2 regions of the Siphonobacter sp. SORGH_AS_0500 genome follow, and region 1 is predicted to be linked to the other one. Evidence: riboswitches for the same ligand, from Rfam matches in the RefSeq annotation. Region 1 holds a riboswitch; the other holds the start of a gene.
The links. A riboswitch is a leader RNA that binds a small molecule or an ion and turns the genes downstream of it on or off. The one in region 1 is predicted to bind cobalamin.
Positions count from the first base shown of each region.

Region 1 (5,864 bases):
AAGCAGCGAACGTTCGCTCGAAGGACCCGTTGAGGACTAAATCTTCGGGAACGCCGTGCTCAAATTCTCCTTTAGCTCCCAAAAGCCATAATTCATCCGCTGCCTGAAGGGCCAGGTCCAGTTCGTGCGTAGAGAGCAAAATAGCTTTCCGGGTTTGTCGGGCCAGTTCGTGTAACAACCGCATCAGTTCCACGCGGCTGGGTAAATCGAGATGAGCCGTGGGTTCATCCAGTAAAATCAAATCCGTGTCCTGAGCCAGAGCACGAGCCAGCATTACTTTTTGACGCTCGCCATCGCTTAACTGAGGTAAGCGTCTGTTTATGAACGACTGAGTGCCCGTTAGTGCCAGAGCCCATTGAACTCGTTCCTGGTCTACTGAAGTTAAGCTTCCGAGCCAGTTGGTATAAGGCGTCCGACCCAGAGCGACCAGTTCACCAACGGTTAAATGACCCGCTTCGACCCGTTCGGTTAAGACCAGACTTAATTTTTTAGCCAGTTCAGTCGGCGGAATATGAGGAAGTCGTTTATCTCCTAGATATACGTCCCCCTCTAAGGCATTTTGTAAGCCCGAAAGGGTTCGCATGAGCGTGGATTTCCCGGCTCCATTGGGCCCGAGTAAACACACGAGTTGCCCTGCCTTGAGCTGAACGGATAAGGGTCCCGCCACCCGATGATTGCCATAACCGATGCTTAAGTGACGGGTATGTAATAACAGGTCTGCACTCATGAGAAAGAAGCTCTGAGGTTATGACGACTAACAATCATCCAAATCACGACCGGAGCCCCAAGCAAAGAAGTAACAACATTGATCGGTAAAACCGACTGGGTGCCGGGTAACTGAGCAATGCTATCGCAAACCAGCATTAAGATACTACCGATTAATCCACTGGCCGGGATGAGAATGCGGTGATTAGAAGTGCCCAGCAACGAGCGAGTTAAGTGTGGTACGGCAATCCCAATAAAGCCGATGGGTCCGCAAAAGGCTGTGATACTTCCCGTCAGAATGCTGGTACTGGCCAGAATGATGGTGCGGGCCCGGCCTACGGTTAAGCCCATACTACGGGCATACGCTTCGCCGAGTAATAAACTATTTAAAGCCTTGGACGAAGCAAAGGCGAGTATTAATCCGAAAATCACCACGGTAGAAAGCACAAGCAGATGATAATCTACCACACCGCCCAGCGAGCCAAACGTCCAGAGCAGGTATTCCTGCAATTGTTCGGGTTGACTGAAATACTGCCAGATGCTAATGATGGAAATCGTGATGGTTCCCACCATCACACCAACAATGAGCAAGACGACATGATCACGTATCCGTCCAGCAATTGACAAGACTAGCAATAACACCATCGCCGAACCCAGCGAGGCCATGAATACAATCAGCCAACTGCCTGAAATCCCTAACTGACGAATGGCATATAAACTCGTTACACTTCCGCTACCTAACATAATAGCTGCCACCCCCAGCCCAGCCCCGGCGGTAATGCCCAGTTCCGAAGGTCCCGCGAGTGGGTTTCGGAATAAGGTTTGCATTTGTAACCCACTTACTGACAGTCCCCAGCCCACCAATACGGCGGTAAGGGCTTTAGGCAAACGAATTTTTTCAATAATGAAAAGCCAGGCCGTTTGTTCAGATTGTTGGGTAAAGAGAATACGGGCCACTTCCCTGGCTGGAATCGATACCGAACCAAGCGTAAGGTTTACTAAGAAACACACCACGCTCAGCAGAATCAGCAGGCTGAATAACAGCGGTCGGGTCATTGCAGTTTTTTGTAGTAATACAGCTCGTAATCGGGTAAAAGCTCCGGGTGCAGAATCTTAATCAGGTCGGATAAAATCAGATGCGGATTAACCGCTCCCGACTCCCAGTAATCATTCGATCCACGAGCATTGGTCCGTTTGCTATAGTTATAGAGTTGACCCGTTTTGAAAGCCTTAAAATCTCCGTAACGGCTATCTTTATCAAGAATGTCTTTCTTCGTATCGCGACCGCTAATGCCGACATTCAACCAGTAATCCGCTTTCAAACCAATGGGATAAACGGCTTCAAAATTGAGAGGTAAGCTTCCCGTTGCCTTGACTTTGTCCCAGTGATAGGTAGTGCCCGCGTCCCGAAAAAACTGAGCCATATAGCTATCTCCGTTCGGAACATACCAGGCATCTTTATAACTCGTACCCGTGATAATGCTGGGCTTGTTTTTTAGGTTTTTAGTCAGGCCCGCCAGGCGTTTGTATTCCTTTTCAACCTCAGCGAATTTCTGATTAACCAATGCTTCTTTATTCAGCAAAGCCGCCATCAGTTTTACCCATTCTGCCCGTCCCAGCGGCGTATTTTCTACCCATTCGGAGTTGATTAACACCGGCACGCCTGCTGCGTTCAGGGTCTGGTACCGATCCATGCGGGCATTAGGTTGCCCTACGGTCATCACCAGATCGGGTTTTAATGCTACCAGAACCTCTTCGTTAAGCGTCTGATCTTTACCGACCTGCGTAATTTTCTTTTCATTAATCCGTTCAATGACTTTGGGTGATGATACGTATTTCAAATCGCCCAGTCCAATTAATACGTCTTCTGCCGAGAGAAAACTCAGCAAACCAATGTGGAGTGAAGACATCCCGACCATGGTTCGGAGGGGAATTTCAATAATCTGCCGATCTGCATACCCTTTGGGCCGGGGCGTACCGCGTTGCAAGAGGATGTAACGAGCGGTATCCGTGGATTTTTCAAAGGGACTGAGAATATCGACTACCTTATAGTTGGGTCGGTATTGAATGCGGAAGCCTCTGGCGTGGCTAAGTTTTACTTTTTCGGGAAAGTAATCCTGTTTAACTGAAATGTCGCCTTGTTCAGAGACGGAAGAAGTAGTACTGCATTGCGTAAAGCCTGCCATGCAGCCCAGGCTAATGAGCAAACCGAAAGCCCACCGGGTCATTGTTTTCCGGCTGGAAAAAATAGAATAATGCATCATGGTTCGTACCAGCTTTTCATCCGAAAGCTGTCGGGGGTTAACCATCAAGGCAGGTCTTCTGACTCATTCCCTCCCAAACTCCTTCCCAAGCTAGGCTCAGTGGATGTGTGTTTGGAAGTTTTGTGTGTAGGGTTTTGAGTTTTGGGTTTTGAGTTAGTCTGGCATTTGGCAGAATCAACACAAAACTCTATACTCAAAACTCATTCAACTCAACTGGAATTTACAGCAGCGGAGACTGTTTCGGGTTTACACCGAATTCCCTTTTAAATACCTTCCTTTATACAGGAGGCATACCTTCATGTATGAATGAAGGGGCAAATCTACGAAGAATTAACGGGCGGGAAAGGCTTCAACGGAAAGAAGTCCTGTCAGAGCAGAGGTGACGAAAGTAACTCGCTCATTTACTGGACCTTTGGATAATTCCAGTAACTCATACCCGCAGGTTTTGTAAACGCTGGCGATGGCCTGATAAAGCTCCTGTGCTTCCTGAAAACTTTGCCAGCGTTCGTCGTCGTTTACGTAAATTTCCAGCCAGGGCGGCGTCATAACTATCTGGTTATGGTACCGATAACGCCGAGCAGCTGTCAGGAAATCTTTGGAGACCGGTAAGCCGCCAACTTTCAGGTAAGCAATGATATCAGGAATGCCGCGATCAAAAAAGGTTAGCTCGGAAGGACTGTTTTCGAAATCCCTAATCATGGCCTCCAGAGCCAGCCGGGCAAAGCCTTCCAGATTTTTCCAGGGAACTAAGTCAGATTGAAGCTCCACTTGCTGGCGAATTAACCGACGGGAAACTTCTGCGGAAGTGGCATACCCCTGTTTCTGCAAAGCGTCAATTAAGGTAGTTTTCCCCGCCCCCGGTCCTCCAGAAATCACAATTCGATGCCTCATTTTTCTAAAACTAAAGGATAGTACATGTCGATAAAATCTTGTGTACCCGTTATTTCAGAGCTATAACCCACATTTAGGGAACAAAGCCATGAACATGTAATATTTTTTTCTCCAGAGCCAGACAGAGCTATTTCACCCTCGCAATCAGGCTGAATTTGCTTCCCGAAAGCAATAGTTAATTGTTCTATTCAAAGGGTTCTTCGTTGGTGCTGGTCTGGGGTAAGCTCGTATTGCTAATCAAATGTTATCCAATTTTTCGATTTCTTTCTTCACTTCTTCCAGCAGTTGCTGCTCGGTAGGTAAATAGAGTTGGTATTTACTGGTAATGATGGTTTTGTTACTTTCAGGCAAAGATATTTTGACCATTGCATCATTTTTATCGGTGCAAAGCAAAATGCCGATGGTGGGGTTTTCAAATTCCTGTTTTTCGTAGCGGTCATAATAATTTACGTACATCTGCAATTGCCCTAAATCCTGGTGCGTGAGTTTTTGAGTCTTTATTTCAATCACTATGAAACATTGCAACAAGCGGTTGTAAAATACCAAATCCACAAAATACTCATCCCCGTCGATATGGATTCTTTTTTGCCGGGCTACAAAAGCAAAGCCATTACCCAGTTCTAAAATAAAATCCTGCAAGTGGGTAATGATAGCCGTTTCCAGGTCTTTTTCGTAATACGATGCTTCTCTTTTAAGCCCTAAAAACTCCAGCACCATTGGGTCTTTAATGATCTCTTTGGCATCGGTGGGTTGTTTTTCATTTCGGGCTACGGCCAAAACGGCCTGTACGTCATTGCTCAACAAAAGTCGCTCAAATAACTGACTGTTGATCTGGCGTTCGAGTTGCCTTGCCGTCCAATTGTTTTTTTCAGCTTCTGCTATATAAAATTCTCTTTTGTCTTGATTATCAATACGAATAAGTAACCTGTAATGAGTCCAACTGAATTGCGAACGCAGTGCGTTCGTAATTGGGAACGTACGGTAAAACTGCCGATTCATCTCTAACTGTCGCACCGAAAATCCGGTCCCAAATTGGGGTTGAAAAGTATCGGATATGGATTTTATCAAAAAGGTCCCGTAAGTAGCCCGGTCTTCGCCCTGCTGCTCTTCCTCAACTATTACTTTTCCAATATGCCAGTACATCAGCACTCGCTCAAAGTCCACACTACGTATGGCTTTTTGCTGGGCATTGGCAATAATGGACTGAATTTGTGATAGGATATTTTTATTCAAATGCATGGGATGGCTTGTTAAAACTTTCGCTTTGGCAATTGGCCAAATTAGTCAAAGTAGCTAAAAAAACAATGGTCGTTTTTATGCAGATTTTATAGGGCATCAATGATTTTCTAGCTTATGGACGAAGAATGAAATAGCACTTTCACCTGCTCCTGGTGATGCTCAAGCATTTTTTTCTGGAAGTTACTGGATGTAATTTGCGGACGAATGAGCTGACGTCGGTTTCATTTCTTGATTGCAAAACATCTTTTAATTCATTATGAAAAAAGTTATTATCTGTCTGGCCAGTGCCTGTTTATTATCAACAGCGGCGATGGCTCAGGATATGAAGTTACCTTCTGCAAGCCCTAAAATCAGCCTGACCCAACAATTTGCTACGTCTAAAATCGAGCTGGAATATTCTCGTCCTTCGATGAGAGGTCGTAAAGTATTCGGTGAAATGATCCCTTACGGTAAAAGCTGGAGAACCGGAGCCAATGCTTTGACGAAAATCACGTTTGGTGAGGACGTTATCTTCGGCGGTCAGAAAGTGGCGGCGGGTGCGTATAGCTTATACACCATTCCCGGAAAAGACAGTTGGACGGTTATTCTGAACAGTGGCCTTCAAAGCAAGGGCGAGCAGTTTTTTGATGCGGCGAAAGACGTAGCAAAAGTTACCGTTAAGCCCGTTGTTTCCAAAGAAAATTACGAAACGTTTACGATTGATTTAAATGACATTACCAGCTCGTCTTTAACGCTGAATATTCGTTGGGAAAATGTAAAAGTCCC
Region 1 is NZ_JAVIYT010000008.1:225,477-231,340, forward strand. It holds gene QE357_RS24195 (ABC transporter ATP-binding protein) at 1-727, opposite strand, end outside; gene QE357_RS24200 (iron ABC transporter permease) at 724-1,761, opposite strand; gene QE357_RS24205 (ABC transporter substrate-binding protein) at 1,758-3,014, opposite strand; cobalamin riboswitch at 3,000-3,282, opposite strand; gene QE357_RS24210 (AAA family ATPase) at 3,300-3,860, opposite strand; gene QE357_RS24215 (PDDEXK nuclease domain-containing protein) at 4,098-5,099, opposite strand; gene QE357_RS24220 (DUF2911 domain-containing protein) at 5,356-5,864, shown strand, end outside.

Region 2 (5,864 bases), on a different contig from region 1:
CGGTCGGGCCTGTCAGGTTTACGCGGATTTTTCTTCGTCTTCCTGTCTTTGTAAACCTGCCGTTAAAACGGGTAACACAAGGCTGATCAACGGAGCGATGGTTCGCGAAGTATTAACCGACCAGAAAACCGGACTTTGCACGGGCGTTTCGTACGTCGATACCGCAACTTTACAGGAAAAAACGGTTCGGGCTAAAATTGTGGTGGTGGCGGCTAGTGCCTGTGAATCGGCCCGTCTGTTACTGAACTCCAAGTCGGCCCGGTTCCCAAATGGGCTGGCTAACTCCAGCGGAGTGATTGGTAAATACCTGAACGACTCCACCGGAGCCAGCCGCTCAGCCTTCGTTCCAGCTTTGATGAACCGGAAACGTTACAACGAAGACGGGGTAGGTGGAATGCACGTATACACGCCCTGGTGGCTAGATAACAAAAAACTGGACTTCCCTCGGGGGTATCACATTGAATACGGCGGGGGCATGGGCATGCCCAGCTACGGGTTTGGCATGGGCATTCAGGGCATGAACGGTAAGTATGCCTATGGCGATGGAAAAACGCAACCCGCAGGTGGATATGGATCACGTCTGAAAGAAGATGTACGTCGCTTCTACGGAGCTTACGTGGGCATGGCGGGTCGTGGAGAACCTATACCTTTGGAAAGTAACTATTGCGAAATCGACCCCAATAATGTCGATAAATACGGTATTCCGACGCTTCGTTTTCACTACAAATGGTCTGAAAACGAGGTTAAGCAGGCGAAACACATGCAGGATACCTTCGAGGAAATAATCCACGAAATGGGCGGTATTGCTCTGGGCTCCAAACCGGGTAAAGAGCAAAACTACGGATTAGAGGCTCCCGGAAAGATCATTCACGAAATCGGAACGGTACGCATGGGCAGCGATCCCAAAAAATCAGCTCTGAATTCTTTCATGCAGGGCCACGATGTCAAAAACCTGTTCGTAGTAGACGCCGCTCCTTTCGTAACGCAAGGCGACAAAAACGTAACCTGGACCATCCTAGCCATGTCCATGCGAACCAGTGATTACATCATTGATGAAGTGAAGAAGAAGAATCTGTAAAAGAGTTGTCTGTTTTCTGTTTACCATTTTCAGTGATGGCTACCATTCAACGTTTTGAGGATTTGAAAATTTGGCAAAAAGCTCGCTTGTATTCTCTGTCTATTTTTGAATTAACTGGGAGTGGGGAGTTTTATGCAGACTATGACCATCGCAGGCAAATCAGACGGTCGGCAGATTCTGTAATGGATAATATTGCAGAAGGTTTTGGAAGAGGAAGTCGAGGTGAATTTATTCAATTTCTGGGTATTGCTAAGGGCTCATTAACGGAAGTAAAATCACAGCTATACAGAGCTCTGGATCGTAAATATCTTTCATTACAAGCTTTTGAAAAGACTTATGAAGAAGCCGATGAGCTGGGAAAAATGATTGCTGGATTTATTTCCTACCTATCCAGAACACAGATTAAAGGAAGTAAGTATAAGCAAGTTTCTGAGAAAAGCGAAGTAAAGGAGCCTGAGATAAATTACGAAAATTGGTTCGAATCAACTGTAAACAGAAAACAGTTAACTGAAAACTGAACAAAATGAAACGTCGCGATACACTTAAGTCGATTGCCTTGGGGTCGTTGGGCATGGCTACGGTTCCTTCTACGGATCTGATAGCGGCTCCGCCCGAAAAACCGCTGGTGGTGCCCGGCGGACGGCAGAAATCGGAAGCCATCCGGGATGCCAAACTCATGGCTGATAAGTTCTTTACACCTCAGGAAATGAAAACCCTCACCGTTTTGTGCGACATTATTCTTCCGGCGGACGAGAAGTCGGGCAGTGCCTCGCAAGCGGGTGTACCGGCTTTCATTGAATTTATGGTGAAAGATCAACCCGTACACCAGATTCCTCTTCGTGGAGGGCTGGCCTGGTTAGATAATGAAAGCCGAAAACGCTTCAGCAAGAAATTTGTGGAGCTTACAAAAGCTCAGCAGATAGAAATCGTGGATGACATTGCCTATCCTGAACAAGCGAAACCTCAGTTCTCCCAAGGCGTTGCGTTCTTTAACAAAATGCGGGACATGACCTTAACCGGTTTTTATACCACCCGCATAGGCTTCAACGATTTGGGTTACGTAGGAAATACTCCCAACAACTGGGAAGGAGTGCCCGAAGAGGTACTGAAGCAATACGGCCTGAGTTATGAGTAATGGGGTTTGAGAAGGTTAGAATTAGGTGTGAGAAGTTTGATTTAGTTTGAGAAAGTAAGATAAATGAGAGGTTTTCATCAAACTCCTCACACCTAATTCTAACTTCTTCTAACTAAATTAAATCTCTCAAACTACTGCTAACCTTCTCAAACGTAGTAGAACGAAAGGTATACTTAATGCTGATTCGGTAAAAGACCGGGTCAGCATTAAGTATTTTTTATACTTTTGCCCACGTTTTAGGTTTCAGCAGAAACTCTGTTGAATGAAAAGGGAACACCGGTGTAAATCCGGGGCTATCCCCGTAGCTGTAAGTTTTAATGAGTTTAGAGTGGTAAGTTTTGAGTTTAGGGTTAAGATTGTAAAGTTGACAGCCTTCATAACTCAAAACACTAAACTCCAAACTCAAACACAACTTCCAAAAGCCACTGTACACACGTATGGGAAGGTGGGGGTTGAGATGAAACGAGCCAGAAGACCTGCCTGAAATGGTATACTTTTCGAGCTTTCGGGTGAAAAGCCGTGAATGAATTTCAACGCACTGGATGGTAACACCCAGCCGGATTTCTATTCACTTTTCTACGAAAGACTCCTTACTTAATCATTAGTGGAGTCATGAACACATTTACCAGAATTACCTTTCTTCTCCTGATTACAACTTTGCAGGTCTGGGCTCAAAAACCGGATACCCAACTGGAAGAAGTAACCATCACCGCCAATCGTACCGGACAAAAATTATCCCAAACGGGTAAAGTAGTTACCGTTCTTACCGATTCAACTTTACAAAAATACGCTACTCAATCGCTTGGCGAGTTATTAACCCGTCAGGCCGGGGTTATGATCGTTGGGGCTCAGGGGCCGCTGGGAACCAATCAGACCGTCTCATTACGCGGAGCCGGTGGAGGAAACACCCTGATTTTACTCGATGGCTTACCCATCTATGATCCCTCTCAGATTAATAACACGTTTGATCTCAATCTGCTTTCGGTTGGGGAATGCGAACGAATTGAGATCATTCGGGGAGCTCAGTCTACCCTGTACGGTTCGGATGCGGTAGCTGGGGTAATTAACATTTTTACTAAAAAAGAAGGGTATCGACCCATCGGAGGCCATGCCACCGTTCAGGCCGGAAGTTATGGTACTTTCCGGGGAACCGTCGGTGTGAATGGAGCTTCAAAAGTAGGTTACTTCAATGCTCAATATACCCGATTGCGTTCCGATGGATTTTCGGCGGCATATGATGCGAAAGGAAATCAGAACTTTGATAACGATGGTTTCTGGCAGGATAACGTTCTCTTAAACGGCGGTATTAATCTTTCTCCCAATCTAATCTGGAAGGTACGGGGCCTGTATTCGGGGTATAAAAATGAAATTGACGCCGGAGCCCTAACCGATGATCCCAGCTATAATTACCGTAACACCTTCAAACTGGCCGGAACAGGGATAGATTATAGTTATGCTTCTGGAAAACTGACGGCAAATTATGCGTTCTCGGCTTTCCAACGTAATTCTGTTCAGGACAAGTCCACGTTTGAGGGAAATAGTCATTTTGCAGAAATCTATAATAGCTGGCGGACTACTAGCTGGTTAACTCTCGTTACCGGGGTTGATCTGCGGACTCAGAATACAGCTCAAACCAATCCTTATGCTCCACCTTTAGAGAAAAATCTAGCGAAAACAACTTTATTCAGTGCGTATGCCACGGCTTTGATTCGAACCGATTCCAGCTTTGCTCTGGAACTGGGCGGACGCTATAACCATCATTCCCTATACGGTAGTAACGCAACTTATTCCATCAATCCTTCTTATCTTTTAAGCAATCAGGTAAAATTCTTTGCTAACCTTTCCAGTGGATTCCGGGCCCCAAGCTTGTATCAGTTGTATTCGCCGTATGGTAACAAAGATTTGAAGCCCGAAATGAGTCGTTCGCTGGAGGCTGGTGTTCAGTTATTTGCTACGGATAAACGATCATTTATACGAGCTCTTTATTTCGATCGGGCTATTAAAGACGTGATTGCTTTTCAGTCATTAAGCGTTGAACCTTACGGTAAGTACGTGAATTATAGTCGTCAGAATGATCATGGGCTGGAATTTGAAGTATCGAGTCGCTTTAAAAATTTAGTGGTTTCGGGTAATTTAACGTATGTAACGGGTCGGGTGACTCAAACGGTTAATGGTCGAGACTCCAGCTCATTTAATCTCTTCCGAATTCCGAAGTGCATGGGAAATACAACCATTGGTTATCAGTTCACGAAACACTTTTTTAGTTCTTTGTCAATGCGGAGTGTGGGTAATCGTCAAGATAAAGTATATGGTCTAGGCATTGTGAATCTTAATGCATACACGACGCTTGACGCTTATGCCGAATATCAGTTCAATGCTTTCGTCAAACTATACGGTGACGTTCGTAACCTTACGGATAAGCAGTATTTTGAGGTTTACGGGTATAACACCCGTCGGCGTAATTTCAACATAGGCTTAAAGTTTGATTTTTAGCAGATTAGATAATCGATCCTATGTCCTTCGAAGAAAGAGTACAATATAAAATTGACCATAAAACCAAGCCTTTAGGAGCTTTAGGCCAGTTGGAAACTCTGGCATTCCGCATGGCCTGTATACAGCAAACCGAAACGCCAGAGTTACGAAAAGCCGCCCTGGTAGTCTTCGCGGCAGATCACGGCATTGCTCAGGAAGGGGTAAGTGCGTATCCCGCAGAAGTAACTTATCAGATGGTGCTCAATTTTCTGGCGGGTGGAGCCGCTATTAACGTATTCTGCCGCCAGAATGAGCTGGAGTTATACGTGGTTGATGCGGGTGTGAATGCCGAATTCTCAGAAGAAACACAATTGATTCACGCCAAAGCTGGTTACGGTACAAATAGTTACTTGAAAGGGCCAGCGATGAGTTCAGAACAGCTTCGGTTTTGTCTGGAGAAAGGAGCCATGATTGTGAATGAACTGCACGATAAAGGCTCCAATGTGATTGGTTTTGGGGAAATGGGAATCGGTAATACGTCTTCATCGAGTGTATTGATGAGCATGGCTACTGGCCTTCCCATTGAAAGTTGCGTAGGGAAAGGGACTGGCGTTAATCCCGAACAATTACAACGAAAAGTAACGGTTCTGAAGGAAGCCATCCGGGTAAATGGGAGTTGCAGTGACCCTTACCAAATGCTTCAAACGTACGGTGGGTTTGAAATTGCTCAAATGGTGGGAGCCATTCGGGCGGCCCGTTCGAGAAAAATGATAATCTTAGTCGACGGATTTATTTCTACCGTTGCTCTGCTGATTGCCAGCCAGATGCAGCCTGATGTACTGGAAAATGCGATTTATTGTCATCAGTCGGCTGAACAGGGACATCGCCTTCTGCTTGATTTTTTGCGAGCGAAGCCGCTTCTTCGTATGAACTTACGGTTGGGAGAAGGCACGGGCTGTGCGTTGGCATATCCTTTATTGAAAAGTGCAGTAGCTTTCCTGAATCAGATGTCCACCTTTAACGAAGCAGGCATTTCTTCGCACAAGAATGATACATGAGTTACGAATCCTATTAACGGCGGTACTTTTTTATACCCGGATTCCATGCCCCGCCTGGGTGGGGCATGGACCCGAACAAATGCGGCAGTCTCGTAAATATTTTCCAATGATTGGGGGAATC
Region 2 is NZ_JAVIYT010000001.1:3,701,642-3,707,505, reverse strand. It holds gene QE357_RS15875 (GMC oxidoreductase) at 1-1,078, shown strand, start outside; gene QE357_RS15870 (four helix bundle protein) at 1,114-1,596, shown strand; gene QE357_RS15865 (gluconate 2-dehydrogenase subunit 3 family protein) at 1,602-2,213, shown strand; cobalamin riboswitch at 2,435-2,712, shown strand; gene QE357_RS15860 (TonB-dependent receptor domain-containing protein) at 2,826-4,706, shown strand; gene cobT (nicotinate-nucleotide--dimethylbenzimidazole phosphoribosyltransferase) at 4,727-5,743, shown strand; gene QE357_RS15850 (adenosylcobinamide-GDP ribazoletransferase) at 5,733-5,864, shown strand, end outside.
Region 2: it holds a riboswitch for cobalamin, as region 1 does, so the genes downstream of both, QE357_RS15860 (TonB-dependent receptor domain-containing protein) here and QE357_RS24205 (ABC transporter substrate-binding protein) in region 1, are expected to answer to the same signal.